Regions from separate parts of the Caldalkalibacillus horti genome, predicted to be linked through region 3. Evidence: riboswitches for the same ligand, from Rfam matches in the RefSeq annotation. Region 3 holds a riboswitch; each other region holds the start of a gene.
What was found. Region 3 has a riboswitch for S-adenosylmethionine ahead of metK (methionine adenosyltransferase). Riboswitches for the same ligand answer to the same signal wherever they lie in the genome.
Positions count from the first base shown of each region.

Region 1: it holds a riboswitch for S-adenosylmethionine, as region 3 does, so the genes downstream of both, J2S11_RS01705 (methionine ABC transporter ATP-binding protein) here and metK (methionine adenosyltransferase) in region 3, are expected to answer to the same signal.
Region 2: it holds a riboswitch for S-adenosylmethionine, as region 3 does, so the genes downstream of both, mtnK (S-methyl-5-thioribose kinase) here and metK (methionine adenosyltransferase) in region 3, are expected to answer to the same signal.
Region 4: it holds a riboswitch for S-adenosylmethionine, as region 3 does, so the genes downstream of both, J2S11_RS12805 (methionine biosynthesis PLP-dependent protein) here and metK (methionine adenosyltransferase) in region 3, are expected to answer to the same signal.

Region 1 is NZ_JAUSTY010000001.1:365,023-369,214, forward strand. Features, by position in the region: gene J2S11_RS01695 (MetQ/NlpA family ABC transporter substrate-binding protein) at 1-349, opposite strand, end outside; gene J2S11_RS01700 (methionine ABC transporter permease) at 492-1,169, opposite strand; gene J2S11_RS01705 (methionine ABC transporter ATP-binding protein) at 1,166-2,182, opposite strand; SAM riboswitch class I at 2,504-2,616, opposite strand; gene J2S11_RS01710 (anti-sigma factor domain-containing protein) at 2,676-4,192, opposite strand, start outside.
Region 2 is NZ_JAUSTY010000009.1:137,540-141,731, reverse strand. Features, by position in the region: gene J2S11_RS12215 (2,3-diketo-5-methylthiopentyl-1-phosphate enolase) at 1-193, opposite strand, end outside; gene J2S11_RS12210 (pyridoxal phosphate-dependent aminotransferase) at 319-1,509, opposite strand; SAM riboswitch class I at 1,660-1,842, shown strand; gene mtnK (S-methyl-5-thioribose kinase) at 1,958-3,211, shown strand; gene mtnA (S-methyl-5-thioribose-1-phosphate isomerase) at 3,177-4,192, shown strand, end outside.
Region 3 is NZ_JAUSTY010000008.1:83,664-87,855, forward strand. Features, by position in the region: gene J2S11_RS10990 (sensor histidine kinase) at 1-45, opposite strand, end outside; gene J2S11_RS10995 (hypothetical protein) at 62-622, opposite strand; gene metK (methionine adenosyltransferase) at 1,112-2,317, opposite strand; SAM riboswitch class I at 2,481-2,724, opposite strand; gene J2S11_RS11005 (aspartyl-phosphate phosphatase Spo0E family protein) at 2,906-3,073, shown strand; gene J2S11_RS11010 (acyltransferase) at 3,116-4,192, opposite strand, start outside.
Region 4 is NZ_JAUSTY010000010.1:75,049-79,240, forward strand. Features, by position in the region: gene J2S11_RS12790 (alpha-ketoacid dehydrogenase subunit beta) at 1-298, shown strand, start outside; gene J2S11_RS12795 (dihydrolipoamide acetyltransferase family protein) at 353-1,660, shown strand; gene J2S11_RS12800 (hypothetical protein) at 1,829-1,954, shown strand; SAM riboswitch class I at 2,112-2,213, shown strand; gene J2S11_RS12805 (methionine biosynthesis PLP-dependent protein) at 2,478-3,632, shown strand; gene metC (cystathionine beta-lyase) at 3,625-4,192, shown strand, end outside.

The DNA of each region.
Region 1 (4,192 bases), on a different contig from region 3:
TTAGATAAGGAATGTGCTGGAAGAAGTTAGCATCTAAATCTCCCTCAAACAAGTTTTTGTTCGGTAGGATATAATCCTGGAATACAGTAACCTCTAAGCTAATTCCTTGCTCTTCTAATAATGGAGCAACCACTTCTTCTAAAATTTCAGCATGTGGAACAGCTGTAGCTCCAACCTTAAGCACCTGAGTTTCTGTTTCATTCGTGTTCTCCTCCGTACCTTCTGACGGAGTTTCTCCTTGATTCTGCTCCTCATTTGGTGCTGATTCCTCACCTTGACCACAAGCTACTGCAACTAATGAAACAATTAGTAGTAGTGCTAATAATATAAATCCTTTTCTTTTTAACATCTGACCTACTCCTCTTTTATCTGAATTAATTATATTAGAAAAACTTGGCTTATCGCCAAGTTTTGGCAAAAGCCTTAGTTTATCTTATACTATCTACCTTTGAGCTTATAAATTCTGAAAGTATAAAAACCTCATTGCTTGCTTAGCGCTTATCTATCTGCTTGACAATAAGATCTCCTACCGATTGAATGAGCTGCACAAGAATCACAATGATTACGGTAGCTACAAGAGTTATCTCCAAATTATTACCTTGGAACCCATAACGATAAGCGATATACCCTAATCCTCCTGCACCAATGACCCCTGCCATAGCCGTATAGCCTATAAGTGCAATTCCAGTTACCGTAAGACCTGAGACAATAGCAGGCAAGGATTCAGGAAGTAAAACTTTATAAATGATCTTTAGATTGCTAGCACCCATCGCTTTAGCCGCCTCGACAACCCCTTTTGGAATTTCTCGAAGCCCTATCTCCACTAATCGTGCGTAAAAGGGAGCAGAAGAAACAACTAGAGCGGGAATCGCTGCTGATGTCCCAATTCCACTTCCTATAATAATGCGCACATAGGGCATCAGGATAATAATTAGAATAATAAAAGGGATAGATCGTAGGACATTAACCACAAATCCTGCTGATTTATAAAAAATCTGGCTTTCCCAAGGGTTCCCCTTAGCCGTCATATAAAGCAAAATTCCTAAAGGAATACCCAATAGAGCTGTAAAAAGAAGCGATACACCCGTCATATAGAGGGTTTCTACAACTCCTTCCCAAATCGTATCCCAATACACATTCGGTAAAACCTGCTCTAACCAATTCATCATCCTACTAACACTTCCACTTCTACCTGCTGCTCCTGAAGAAATTGAATCGCCCTATTGATCTCAGCCTCAGAACCTGTCAGATGTAAAAACAGCGTACCGTATGAGGAATCCTTCAATTTATTTATCTTTCCTTGAACGACATTCACATCAACATCACAGCTTCTTATTAATTTTGAAAGAATGGGCTGCCCGGAAGTCTGTACTAAGAAGTGACACTGCACAACCTTTCCTTCTGCAATATTCCATTCCGCTTGAGCCTCCAAGGCTTCACTTGATTCAGTAATCTGTTTGACAAAATCCTTTGTGATTTGCTGCTTAGGCTCTTTAAAGACCTGAAGAACCTGACCAAGCTCGACTACCCTTCCCTCCTCCATAACAGCTACACGGTCACATATCTTTTGAATGACATGCATCTCATGAGTAATTAGGATAATCGTTAGCCCTAGCTTCTGGTTAATATCCTTTAGCAATTCAAGAATGGAATCTGTTGTTTTTGGATCCAAGGCGGACGTAGCTTCATCACAAAGTAAAACAGTGGGTTGATTGGCTAGCGCTCTAGCAATCCCTACACGCTGCTTTTGACCTCCACTAAGCTGAGAAGGGTATTGCTGTTCTTTACCCTCTAGGCCAACTAAACGAATAAGCTCGTGCACACGCTCCTGCCTAACCGACTTAGGAACATTAGCAACCTCTAATGGTAATGCGATATTATCAAAAACGGTTCGTGACCAAAGGAGATTAAAATGCTGAAAGATCATCCCTATCTTCTGCCTTTTAACTCGCAGATCTCTAGACGATAAACGACTGATAGGAACTCCATCTATCCAAATTTCTCCCTCTGTCTGACGTTCAAGCTGATTAATCATTCTGATTAATGTGCTTTTCCCTGCCCCGCTGTATCCAATAACGCCAAAAATTTCACCCTTCTCAACGTTAAGGCTTACCTGATCAACAGCCTTAATCTTTTTTTGACCTGATTTAAATAGCTTTGCAACACCTTTAATTTCAATCATTTGTCTCACCTGCTTCCTGTTAAAGAGTATGTCAGATTCATTTCCCTCTCATACTCTGCACTTCGTACAAAGGAGTATGACGCATAGTTAAACTCCTAATGTGTATTATTCTAATTTTTCCAATATGTTTACTAAGGGTATAAACATCAGGAAATCCTAGCAGCTTACCAATTCTATCTTGGTAACTGCCTTATGTGTTTAATCTAAGAAAAGAAAGAATAAAATGAGCATACACCATTACCAATAGCTTCTCTTAGGTTTAAGAAAAAACAAAAAATCCCTCAGCTTCAAAAGCCGAAGGATAAGATTAACGTTCTCATCCACTCATCTTTCGAAGACATCATCTTCGCAGGATTTGGCACCTTTCCGATTCCAGTTGGATCGGCGGTTGCCGGGTTTCATAGGGCCAGTCCCTCCACCACTCTTGATAAGAGTTTTTACGTTCAATTCAATTGTGTATTGATATTACCACAGGAAAGAAAATTTGTAAATATTAAATATCCTGTTTTGCTTGTTGACGATGATCATTGTTAAAAAAATGATCCTGTATATTTTGTTTATTATCGTCTTTTATCCCTTTATCTAGCTCTTTGTTATTAATATTTTTATCAGGTACATTTCGATCAATACCATCATCTGTTATTTTGTCATCTGCGATACCTGTATCATTACCAGGTGGATCATTTGCCGTACCTCTATCCTTATTACGATCATCTCTCACTGTGCCTCTTGAATCTTCATCTTGACCTTGATCGTTGGAGTCTCTGTCATTAGCAAATTTCGTATCGCTGTCCTTTTTCTCGTCTTTATCTTCCTTCGAATCTTTATCCTTCTCTTCTTTGTCTTGATCATCCTTTTTACCGTTTGTCTGTAGATTCTTAGAATCTTTATCAGGACGATCTGTTGCTGTCTCTTTTTCCTCATCCTCGCCTTTGTCAATGTCATCAGGCTTATTGGTAGCTAATTCCTTACTACCTTTGTCATTGTCTTTGTCTTTTCCTTTATCCTTGTCATTATCCTGATTGCCTTGATTAGGACTCGGATTGCTAGGCGCAGGTGGCACAACTGTTGGTGGTTCAACGACCGGTGGCTTTTCCGGTTCAGTAGCATCAACGATGGCTTCCTCTAGTTCTTCCTCTTCCTCTAGAGCCCATTCCACTTCTTCCTCGGACTCTTCTGGCAGAGTTGGCTCTTCTGGCAGATTCCTTCTATATATGTTCTCAAAGAAGCTATTTCCAATAGCCAGTTCGAGACCACCTACTCTCTGAGCAATCTGAGAAATAGCCATCTCCTTGAGTTCACCGATCTCAAGCTCAAGTCCTTGCTCTAGTGCAGCTAAGTATATAACATATCTTGCAGGTGAGATACCATGTTTTAAAGCTTCTTCACGATCGTCGTAGGTGGTAACCATACGATGAATGGATATAGATGGGTCTTCATCCTGCTCTATGATAGTCCCGCCTCTGTTCGAAACGGTTAAGGGTACCTGATTCTCTTCCTGACTTCCTGTTTCATGCTCATGAAAAGCCTGGTCTAGCACCTTATCCTCTAGCCCATCATAAATTTTATCTAGCCCCATATCAAACTGCTTCTGAGTCGATTCACTTAGGAAAGTAGTGGATAATAAAATATCATGATTCCCATTTAAATAACCTAGATTTTTAGCCGCCTTGATAATATCAAATGCTACGTAATCGAGGTGCTTTCCTAGTTCATCATCAAGATAATCTATTAATTTTAACCCTTCCTGATTCCAACCAGTAATGCTCAAAACATTAAAATCACGATCAATACTAATTTCAACACTAGGGTTGATATCCAAGCTTACAAAAGCAATGGCTTCGTCTTCTTGGAATAATGCACCAAAAGCAAAAACAGAGACAAAAACAAAAAGAAATGAGGCCGCTACAATCAAGGGGGCCCTAAAGCTTTTTCTGCTTTTACGTGGTTTTACTTTTTCAACGATATGAACATGGGGTATGGGTACTTCATCACCAACCCGACATCCTT
Region 2 (4,192 bases), on a different contig from region 3:
GTGCTGATCCGTCCTTTACCTCCTCCACAGAAATTACACGCCCTAAATGCTTTTTCATCTGCTCCTTTTGTGCCTGTGGTAGGTCAGTCCAAGAGCCTACCGTCAAACCAATCGCTATTTTCTCTGCTTTTTTCTCAAAATCTCCCTTGGCATCGAAGACTAGATACGTAGCAACCACTAGCTCTGTACTCATCAATTCCCCTCCCACATTAACAAAAAACCGTAAATTAAATTCACGTTTCTAGATAAAATCCATAGGTGATTTACTCTATGACAATGTAAAAAGAATTCATAGCCTCACATCAAAGAAATTAATTCTCATGTTACATGAAAGATTCCTAATTGTTCAACCCTTTTTATCGCTTCTCTTGCTCGATCCTCATCGGTCAATAGGCCTACCCGAACAAAGGCATCACCCTGCTGACCAAAGCCAATTCCCGGTGCAACTACAATATGAGCCTCCTCCAAAAGCAGATCGGCAAAGCTGGCTGACGTAAATCCAGTAGGAACAGGTAACCAAGCGAAAAAGGAGCCCTCTGAAGGAGTTGCCTTCCAGCCCATCTGATCTAGTTGTGCAAAAAAGGAATTGCGCCTGTTTTCGTACGTTTGGACCAGCTGTTCTACACAGCCCTGAGAGTCTAACAGGGCCGTTGCAGCAGCTGCCTGAATTCCTCCAAACAAACTGACAAATTGATGATCCTGTAGCAGATTAATTAAACGGATCATCTCTTTATTTCCTAGGGCAAAGCCCACACGCCAACCGGCCATATTGTAGGTTTTAGATAATGTGTAAATTTCTATACCCACTTCTTTCGCTCCAGGAGTCTGCAAAAAGCTAATGGGCTTCTTCCCATCAAAGCCAATCGCTCCATAAGCAAAGTCATGCACAACAGCAATCGAATGATCATAGGCTAGGTCCACCGTTTCACGGAAAAAATCTGCTGTCGCTACGGATGCCGTTGGATTATTCGGATAATTCAAGAACATAAGCTTAGCTTCATCCAGAGCCTCCTGCCCGATTTCCTTATAATCTGGTAAAAACTGATTTTCAGGTCGAAGTGGCATGTAAGACATCTTGGCCTCAGCTAGTGCTATTCCCGACCAATAATCCGGATAGCCTGGATCTGGAACCAGACACGAATCTCCTGGATTTAATAAACACTGACTAACCTCAATTAATCCAGATTTCCCACCAAATAATATGGCTACCTCCGTTTCAGGATCAATATCGACCTGATATTCTCTACGGTAAAATTCAGCAATAGCCTCCTTCAAAAATGGATAGCCTTGAAAGGGGGAATACTTGTGGTATAGCGGATTTTCTGCTGCTTCCTGTAACGCATTTACTATATGTGAAGGGGTTGGCAGATCCGGATTACCCTGCCCTAAATTAATCACATCACACCCTTGATTGACTTTGTTCTGCACCTTTGCTACTAGGCTAGCAAAGAATTGTGTAGGCAAAGCATCCATACGCTTTGCTGGTTGAATTTGAAAGCTCTTCCTCATTTGCTCACCTCTTTACTTTTCAACTATAGTCATTTTGAGAGAAATGTAAAGCAGAAAATGAAAAAGGAATAATTTTTAAAAAATTCATTGACAGATAACCTAGTCTCCATGTATGATGTTTTACAAAATACAAGTAAATAAATATTGCTATTCTTATCCAGAGAAGGCTGAGGGACTGGCCCGATGACGCCCGGCAACCGACCGTATACCACAACTACCGTGGTGCCACTTGTTGTAGAAAAGAATTGATTTACAAACAAGAGGTTCGTGAATACACACGAATATGGCACGGTGCTACATCCTGCAGGATTATTTAATCCTGAGAGATAAGAGTGCGGAACAGCTCATTAGCGCTTACGCCTCTTCCTCAGGAAGAGGCTTTTTATATGCTCAAATGTTTATATCGCTATTCGTTTTTTGGAAATTTTTCGTTTAGGGGGCTAAAAATATGGCTTATCGTGCATTATCAGAAGAAGAAGCAAAGGAATACGCTCTTGGTATCCCAGGGCTGTTTGAACAAGGAGCACAGCTAACCTCAAGAGAAATTGGAGACGGGAATCTTAATCTTGTTTTTCATCTACAGGATAAAAAGTCAGATCGTTCCGTTATTTTTAAGCAGGCACTACCCTATGCTCGTGTGGTAGGAGAATCCTGGCCGCTTTCCTTAGACAGAGCAAGGATTGAATCCGAAGCACTTCAGCTTCAGCATGAAATTTTACCTGGACTAGTACCAAAGGTATATCATTTCGATAAGGAGCTATCTTTAACGATTATGGAGGATTTGTCCGACCATATTATCCTACGCAAGGGACTCATTGAAGCGAAAACGTATCCGGAATTTGCTAAGCATATCGGACACTTTATCGCCCATACAACATTTTATCAGTCTGACTTTTTCTTAGCGCCAGAAGTAAAAAAGCAAAAGCTAGCCGAGTTTATCAATCCTGACCTGTGTAAAATAACAGAGGATCTTGTGTTCACAGACCCCTACTATAATGCTGAAAAAAATTCCTTTAATCCACTGATTGAGGAACAGGTTAAGGAGCTTTGGGTGAATCAAGAGCTAAAAGGTCAAGTAGCCCAATTAAAATACAAATTTCTAACCGCTACAGAAGCGTTAATTCATGGAGATTTACACACAGGAAGTATTTTTGTGACATCGGCAAGCACTAAAGTCATTGATCCTGAATTTGCTTATTTCGGACCAATAGGATTTGATATCGGCGCTGTCTTTGCTAACTTCGTCCTGAATTTTGCAGCTCAAGAGGTGCGTATTAAAAATGTGGAGCAACGAAATGTCTATCAGCAGTATCTGCTTGAATCTATTCATCAAATTTGGGACGTTTTCGAGCAGCAATTTACCCTGCTTAGCCTATCACAGGCTACTGATCCATCCCTTAGAAACGAGGCATTTGTTCAGCAATTTATTCAACAAGTTAAAGAGGATGCCTTAGGCTTTGCAGGATGTAAGGTTATCCGTAGAGTTGTCGGCTTAGCCCACGTAGCTGACTTAGATACTATAGTGGATGACACGGAAAGAGCTTACGCTGAGAAGCTTTCCTTATACGTAGGACAACAGCTCATTCTTCATCGCCAGAAGTGGGCTAAGGAACAATCGATTTCTGCACCTATACGATCATCATTTCAGCAATGGGAGGAAAAGCAGCATGACACAGCCACTCGCTTCGGTTCAGTGGGATAAAGAGCTAGACCAGCTTATCTTAATTGACCAAACAAGGCTACCAAGACATATTGAGTATCTGTTCATTCGTACCATTGAAGAGTCTTGGGAAGCTATTAAATCCTTACAGGTAAGAGGTGCTCCAGCCATTGGAATGACAGCAGCGTATGGCTTATATCTAGGTATCCGGCACGCACAAAACGCCAGTCGGAGGGAACTAGAACAGCTTATCACTGAGCAGGCAAGCTATTTAGCTAGCTCAAGACCCACCGCTATCAACCTAGTATGGGCACTTGAGCGAATCAAAACGAAAGCCTTTAACCACCCTGAGATTAGTCCTCCAGAACTAATCCAGCTAGTGTTAGAGGAAGCACGTCTTATTCAACAAGAGGATGAAAATGTTTGTCGATCCATCGGTGAACATGCCTTAACCCTCTTTGAGGATGGCATAGGGGTACTTACTCATTGTAATGCTGGTAGCTTAGCCACAGCAAGATATGGAACAGCAACGGCTCCCTTTTATTTAGCTCAGGAAAAGGGCTGGAATATCAAAGTTTATGCTGATGAGACACGCCCCGTTCTGCAAGGATCACGCTTGACTGCTTTTGAACTTCAGCAGGCGGGAATTGACGTTACATTGATATGCGATAATATGGCTGCTAGTGTCATGCAAAAGGGCTGGATTCAAGCCGTAATTGTAGGGACAGATCGTGTAGCAGCCAATGGTGATGTAGCAAATAAAATAGGAACATATGGGTTAGCTGTATTGGCTAAGGCCCACAATATTCCTTTTTATGTTGCTGCACCTCTTTCATCCATTGATCTAAATACAGAGCAAGGAGCAGACATTCCGATTGAGGAGCGTGAAGGAACTGAAATTACTCACATCTCTGAAATCCCTGTTGCTCCAGCGGGCATCCAAACCTTCAACCCAGCCTTTGATGTCACTCCTAGCCATTTGGTGACAGCCATTATAACGGAAAAAGGAATCGTCCGTGGAAA
Region 3 (4,192 bases):
CAGGACTCGCTCTACTAATTCCATACGCAAAACGATATGAGCCATCGATTGGGCTTACAAATCATACAAGCTCACGAGCCAAGCGCTTGCGCTCCTCCTCCTGAGCTTGTATGATTTGTAAGCCCATTTGCTGATGCTGCTGGGCATCCTCTAGCAGATCGGCCATCTGCTTAATATCATAGGAGAAGTAGTTAATCACCACGCTGATCTGAGTGAGAATACTTTCTGCTCGCTGAACGGTATCTTGTACACTTCTCAAACGAAATTGAAGCTCATCTCTTTTTTCACGTAGCTGGTTTTCCTTTTCCTGCAGAATGGAACGCTCAAGCTGAATGTTACTTGCGTTTTCATACGCCTTGCGAATGTCTTCTTCTTTGTAGATTCGAAAGTTTTTACTGACCTCTGAAAGCTTAAGTCGAGCAATACGCATCTGTTTATCAAGCCTGTCACTGGTTTTGATAACCTGCAGGACATCACGCTTGATCGTTTCAATTTCATAAAGCAGATCCTGCATTTCGCGCCTTGACTGCTCAGCGATTTCAAAGATTTGATTTTTACACTGTTCCATAGAGTCCAGTGTTTTTTCAATCACACCATCAATTATTGAAACGTTGGTAGACATACGTTTACCTCCCTTCGCTTTCATCCGATGAGAGCCCCCATCTTCATTCAGTGACTTTATGCCTATAACATGCTGTGTTTTTCTAGCAGCGGGACTATGGTGTGAATCCATCCATTACTCTCTTACAGTATACTTCATAAAATTACCTGCATAAATGATATTTTTGATTTATCGTGACATTTTTACTATACCTAATAACCCATACGTTGCGCAAGGTAAAAATCGTTAAATTACGAAAATATTTTTTGAATATTATATAGTTTTAGACTAATTATAGCGTACTTTTTTAAAATTGTAAGGAATTTTTGTCGAAATTCGTCATATTTTTTTACAATTCATTTCAATTCAAATTAGAAATAAAGGATGATTTATAAAAAAATCTATCTAGTTTTTCCCATCTTTTGAGATAGGAGAACTAGATAGATATTAAATGAGAAGGTGCATGTCTTCAATACTGAACATTACACCTCCTATGTTCTGCAATTTTTGTTATTTTTGAGCTAATGCTTGAAGTGCTTGCACTTTATCTGTATTTTCCCAAGGGACATTTAAGTCTGTACGGCCAAAGTGTCCGTAAGCAGCCGTTTGGCGATAGATTGGACGACGCAAATCTAGCTCCTTAATAATACCTGCAGGGCGTAGGTCGAATGTCTTACGCACGATCTCAGCAAGCTCATCATCGGAGAGCTTCCCTGTACCAAACGTATCGACAGCGATAGAAACAGGCTGTGCCACTCCAATCGCATACGCCACCTGTACTTCAACCTTATCGGCTAAATCAGCAGCTACGATGTTTTTCGCTACGTAACGAGCAGCATAAGCGGCAGAGCGGTCCACTTTCGTTGGATCCTTACCGGAAAATGCTCCGCCTCCATGACGAGCATATCCACCGTACGTGTCTACAATAATTTTACGGCCAGTTAGACCTGCATCTCCTTGAGGTCCACCAATAACAAAGCGGCCAGTAGGGTTAATAAAATATTTCGTATTCCCGTCCAACCACTCTGCTGGAACGGTAGGAATGATTACTTTTTCCATTAAGTCCTTTTTGATTTGCTCTTGGCTAGCCTCTGGATGATGCTGTGTAGAAATAACGATCGTATCTATACGTACAGGCTGATTTTGATCATCATATTCAACCGTTACTTGAGTTTTTGCATCTGGACGAAGATAATCAATCGTTTCATCCTTTCTCACTTCACTAAGACGGCGAGCTAGCTTATGAGAAAGAGAAATAGGTAATGGCATAAGCTCAGGTGTTTCTTTACAAGCAAAGCCAAACATAAGTCCCTGATCTCCAGCACCGATAGCTTCGATTTCTTTATCTGTCATACTACCTTCACGTGCTTCAAGAGCTTGATTCACCCCTTGAGCAATATCTGGAGACTGCTCATTGATCGCAGTAAGTACAGAGCAGGTTTCAGCATCAAAGCCATACTTCGCTCTTGTATATCCAATTTCTTTAATCGTTTGACGAACCAGCTTTGGAATATCTACATAACATTCTGTTGTAATCTCACCTGCAACTAGAACCAATCCTGTACTCACAGAGACCTCACACGCTACACGAGCGTTTGGATCTTTTTCAAGAATAGCGTCTAAAATCACATCCGAGATCTGATCACACATTTTATCTGGATGTCCCTCTGTTACAGATTCTGAAGTAAATAAACGATGGCCTTTCTTTAAGGTCATTTCTTGCATTCCTCCCTTTCACTAACCAGTTGTATTTATCTGAAGCTAAGCTTAACCGATACTCATTTCTCATCTGTAAAGACTGCAGCTTTTTCAAGGAAATGAAAAAACACCTTTCCTTGAGGAAAAGGCGTAGCCTGTGTGGTTACAAACGTCCTTTTACCTCTTATCTTTCAGAAAATGCACGTTGCTTCAAAAATGTGCATTCCTGCAGGTTAGCACCTTTCTTCTTTCGTATCGTTGTTTGGAAAGCAAATTAGATTTCATCTGGCAGCTAAGTGATACTGATTCGCCTTAAAAATTTGCTTTGCCTCTAAAAGCATGAAATTCGCTTTTTTAACGTATACTGGTAGAGAAGGTTGCCGAGTGTCATTGGGCCTGTCCCTCACACTAACTCAGGATAAGAGTATCCGTGTCACGACATATCCTATCTTATTTTAGGTTAGCTGTCAACGTATTATTCTTGAGGACTGACAACAGAGGAATTTTAGGTAAAGAGGATATTTTTTCTAAAATGTTTAGCCAATTTGGTTTGAACCTGATGAAAAGTATAGTACAATAACGGTACGACTGAATGGGGGGATACTTTTGGTTCATAAACTAGACAGCTTGTATGCAGAAGTTGAGATTAAGAGATATGTCCTCCATGAGAAGGTGAAGGTCTATCAGGACTTTTCTCATCCAGATATCGTAGAAATTAGCCAAGAGCTTGATATTTTGTTAAATGAAATCAATGAACTTGAACGTCAAAAATAAAGCGTTCCTAACTACTTAATCGTTAGGAACGCTTTTTGTCTATTAATTTTTTGGAGCCTCCGGGGTCTGGTTCGCTACCGTCTTCTTTTTACCCTTCGCCTGTCCAAAGATAATCCAAGAAAGAGGAGTCAGTTGAACGAGATAGACGATGAGCCAGGAAACAAATAATGCAGCCGACCAGGCACCCAAGATTTGTAGATGAAACACAATCGGTATTTCAGACGCTTCTACATATTTTCTCCAGAAGTATAAGACCATCGGATGGATCAGATAGATTCCAAAGGAAACTAGGCCTAGCTTAGCCAATACACTTCTCCATAGTCTTGGAGCTTTATGAATAAACCACAAAGCGACGTAATAGAGCATCAGGACCGAAATCAGTGTGTACATATTCCAGCCAAACTCATACCATCGTGAATTAAACCAATCTCCGTACTTATACGCCGGATAGTGGATATAAGCATGAAACGCTCCGCTAGCTAGCCAAGCAAGGGTCACAATAGGAACCATTAGCTTAGCCTTCTTCTTTAACCACGCTGTCACCGATTCATAGTAAACCCCAACAAAAGCACCGAGCGTATAATAACTCAGATAGGATAACGCTATACTGCCTTTGTATGTCACTTTAACCTCAGCTAGGTTGTTATAGAAGAAGAAGCCCCATTGCCCTAAAAAGCCGATTAAGAAAATCCACTTAACCAAGCCTTTTTGCTTTTGTAGCAGCAGTAATAGTAATGGGAATATAATATAAAATTGAATGCTAATAATAACAAAGTACAAATGAGCGTGTGCTTTCCCCCATAATAGATCATGCCCCAAAAAGCGAGACCAATCGAAGTTCTGCACCCCGTCCATGTTTTCAAAACCACCTGTTAAACGAAGCATGTAAAACGCAACCGACCACAGCAAATAAGGGACAATAATAAAGCTCAGCCGCTGTGAATAGAAATGCTGCAGGCGCTCTCTGTTGAGCGTCCGATGATAATACGTATAAAAGAGAACAAGGCTGCTTAGAAAAATAAACGTAGGCGTTCCCAGCTTCCCAAACTTATTTAGGATGAGGTAGAGGGGGTACGCTCTAGAATGCTCCGCCAATTCTACCATCGGAAAGGACGTTGC
Region 4 (4,192 bases), on a different contig from region 3:
TCAGATACAAGCAGATGTACTAGATTTGCGGACACTTTATCCAATGGATGAAGAGGCTATTACAAAGTCTGTTGAAAAAACGGGAAGAGTGATTATCGTGCATGAAGGGCACAGGACAGGTGGAGTAGGGGCAGAAATTATATCTTTGATCAATGACCAAGCTTTATTTTCGCTTAGAGCGCCGATTGAACGTGTGACTGGCTTTGATGTACATGTCCCACTATTTGCTTTAGAGGATGATTATGTTCCTTCTGTTGAACGAATTAAAAAGGGCATCGCTAAGGTGATGACGTTTTAAACGAGAGAAAGAGTGAAGCGATGCTAATCAAAAGGAGGGATATACTTGTTTGACATGAAGCTGCATGATATTGGAGAGGGCATGACAGAAGGAGAGGTTGTCAGAATTCTAGTACAGCCTGGGGACAGGATTCAAGCTGATCAGCCTGTGCTAGAAGTGCAAACGGATAAGGTGTGTGCAGAGCTACCTGCTCCTGTTGGGGGTAAGGTAGTCGAAATCCTAGTACAAGTCGGAGATGTCATGCGTGTAGGAAGTACCTTAATTAAGATTGAGGAGCACAGTCAAGAACAAGCCGAAGAACGAGCCAAAGTGCAGGCAGAAGTTCAAGATGAAGTGCAAGTCCCTTTAGAGACAACACACCTTTCAGTAAAAGAAGATAATAGCAAGCATCCTTCACAACTCAAAAATGTAAAGGCGGCCCCATATACTAGAAAAATGGCCAGAGATTACGGTATTAATATTGAAACTCTCCAAGGAACTGGTCCATATGGAAGGATTACCATTGATGATGTCGCTAGATATGCTAGTGAACATGGCAAAAGTGAAGCTTTTGGGGAAGTAGCAACAACAACTATTGCTCATCAACAGAAAAATGCAGATACCACATTCGAACCTACCATTTCATCTAGCATGCCTGAAGTTATCCCTTTTACTGGTAGGCGTAAGCAAATAGCACATAAAATGAGTCAATCCATGCTAACTATCCCGCATGTTACCCACTTTGATCGAATAGATTTCACTCAGCTTCAGGAGCTCAGAGAACAGTACCATAAGGATACGCAAGGTTCATCTACTAATCTAGCTGGAGAGTATATCAACCAAGAGCGGTTGTCAGTCATGGCTTTTATTATTAAAGCACTGGCGATGAGTCTAGACCAATTTCGTATCTTTAATGCGAAGCTTAATGAGGAAAAAGGAGAAATTAGCATAGAGTCTCATGTGAATGTTGGGATCGCCGTTCATACAGACGAAGGACTAATTGTTCCTGTCTTACACCATGCTGAAAATCTCAGTATTTTTGATATTAATGAGCAAATGAAGCAGCTTACTTACCGAGCGCAGCATAATCAACTGCAAGCCAGTGATTTGCGTGGAGGGACAATCACAATAAGCAATGTAGGGCCTATAGGTGGAATGTTTGCTACCCCTATTATTAATTATCCAGAGGTCGCCTTGTTGGCTTTTCATCAGCTTGAGGATATGCCAGTTGTCAGAAATAAAGAGATCGTCATTCGTTCAATGATGAATTTTTCCATGTCCTTTGATCATCGAGTAGCAGATGGGGTTACCGCTGTACAGTTTACGAATCAAATGAAACGGATGCTTGAGAACCCGTTATCTCTTTTTTCTAAGCTAATCTAATTTAACCTAACTTCTTTATTAACTAACTGTCTTTACGTAGCATGTAAAGGCGGTTTTATTTTGTCTTCAGGGTAAGAAAGACAATTGCTTCACACAAGAAAAAAACATAGAATTAATATAGGCTGATAACGTTTCCAAGTAAGATGCAGTAGAACGGAGAGATGATACATGAACTCAAATTTTAGACTGAAATTAACAAGTATTATGATCCTATTTGCTATTATTGTCTCTTTAACTATTGCCGCCATGGACTATCGTCGATTAAAGGAGCAGGTGCCTTTAACTCATAGCTAGGCTAAGAAAAGAAAAAATAACCTTGATAAACAAATGAACATAGTATAAGATGAGAATAATCTAAAAATTATCATATATTTGATTGTGCATCATATTGATAATCATGAGAAAGTGTTTAGAACCTGTTTATGTAGCAAAGCTATATGTGTTCTAAGCATTCTTATCCAGAGAGGTGGAGGGACTGGCCCGTAGAAGCCTCAGCAACCAGTCAATACGTTGACCAGGTGCTAATTCCAGCAAGCAGCTTAAAAGGTTGTAGTGTTGTTTAAATAATAGCAGCAACTCACCAAACCTTTTGTGCATGCTTGATAGATAAGAAGAAGCGATTTTTAATAAAAGAGGGAAAGAAAAGACAATGTAAAGAGGTTCAATCAAAGGATTCCTCTAGTTGTCACTTCCGTACACTCCTCTTTTTATCTTTAGGAATCATCGCCTTCTTCTTTGGAAGAAGGCTTTTTATATTTTGAAGCCTTCTTACAAGCAAAGCTACAAGGATTGACTAATAATTAGGAGGCTATTGAAAATGAGTAAAAAACAAGAGGAATATCGATGTAGAACCCAACTAGTCCAGCTAGGTAATGGTAAAGATCCACGCACTGGAGCCGTTAACCCCCCTATCCATTTGTCCACCGCTTATCGTCATGAAGGGATTGGGCAATCCTCAGGGTATGATTACGTCCGAACAGGTAATCCTACCAGGCAAATTGTAGAAGAAGGAATAGCCAATTTAGAAGCAGGAGACCAAGGCTTTGCCTGTAGCTCTGGTATGGCTGCCATCCACACATTATTTTCCATTTTTGAGCAAGGTGATGAGATTATTGCTTCTCTTGATCTTTACGGAGGAACGTACCGTTTATTTGAGCAAGGCTGGCGCAATTGGGGACTAACGTTTCATTACGTAGACCCTAGAGATGTGACCGAACTGGAAGGTCGGATCAATGCTAAGACAAAAGCTATTTTCATTGAAACGCCTACAAATCCGTTAATGCAAACCGTTGATATTGGAGAGGTTAGCCAGATAGCAAAGAAACATGATGTTTTACTTATAGTAGACAATACATTCTATACCCCTCTTCTTCAAAGACCAATTGAGGAAGGAGCGGATATTGTTGTCCATAGTGCAACGAAATATCTAGGGGGACATAATGATGTGTTAGCTGGTTTAATCGTAGCCAAGGGAAAGGAGCTTTGTGAAAAGCTTGCCCTTTATCATAACGGAATTGGTGCCGTCCTTTCACCCTTCGACTCCTGGCTACTCATTAAGGGAATGAAGACGCTAAGCCTTAGAATAGAAGCTCATGCGTCAAACGCCAAGAGGCTAGCCCAAGTGTTAAGTGAGCATGAGGCAGTGGAAGAGATTCTCTACCCTGGTCAGGGAGGAATGCTTTCCTTTCGATTAAGGCGTAGTGAATGGGTTGATCCTTTTTTAAGGAGTCTCAAGCTGATTACTTTTGCTGAAAGCTTAGGTGGTGTAGAAAGCTTTATTACGTATCCATTCACCCAAACTCATGCAGACATTCCAGAGGAAACAAGAATTCAGAATGGAATTTGTAAAAAGCTGTTACGCTTTTCCGTAGGTATAGAGCATGTGGAGGACTTAGTAGGAGATATTCAGCAAGCATTAGCACAGGTCTTAAGCTTGGAGCTTACGAATGAGGGGGTTAACATCCATGGCTAAGCAAACGTATGATTTTCAAACAAAACTCCTGCACAATGATCATAAAATAGAGAAGTATACTGGTGCGGTCAGTGTACCCATCTATCACGCTTCTACCTATCATCAATGGGATGTGGAGCAGCCTGGTGAATATGATTATGCTCGCTCAGGTAATCCAACTAGAGCAGCGTTAGAGCAAACGATAGCTGAGCTAGAAGGTGGTTCGAGAGGCTTTGCCTTTGCTTCAGGTATGGCCGCTATTACAACTGCTTTCTTCTTACTATCTAAAGGCGATCATGTCTTAATTTGTGATGATGTATATGGTGGAACATACAGAATGATTACTAAGGTCCTTAGTCGATTTGGGATTGAGCATAGCTTTGTAGACATGAGTAATGTAGACGAAGTCGAAGCTAGTATAAAGCCCAACACCAAGGTGTTATATATAGAAACACCATCTAACCCTTTGCTTAAAGTGACTGATTTGAAGGCGATTGTCCGACTGGCTAAGAAGTATGATTGCTTAACCTTTGTAGACAATACCTTTCTAACACCAGTCCTACAGCGTCCGTTGGAGTTAG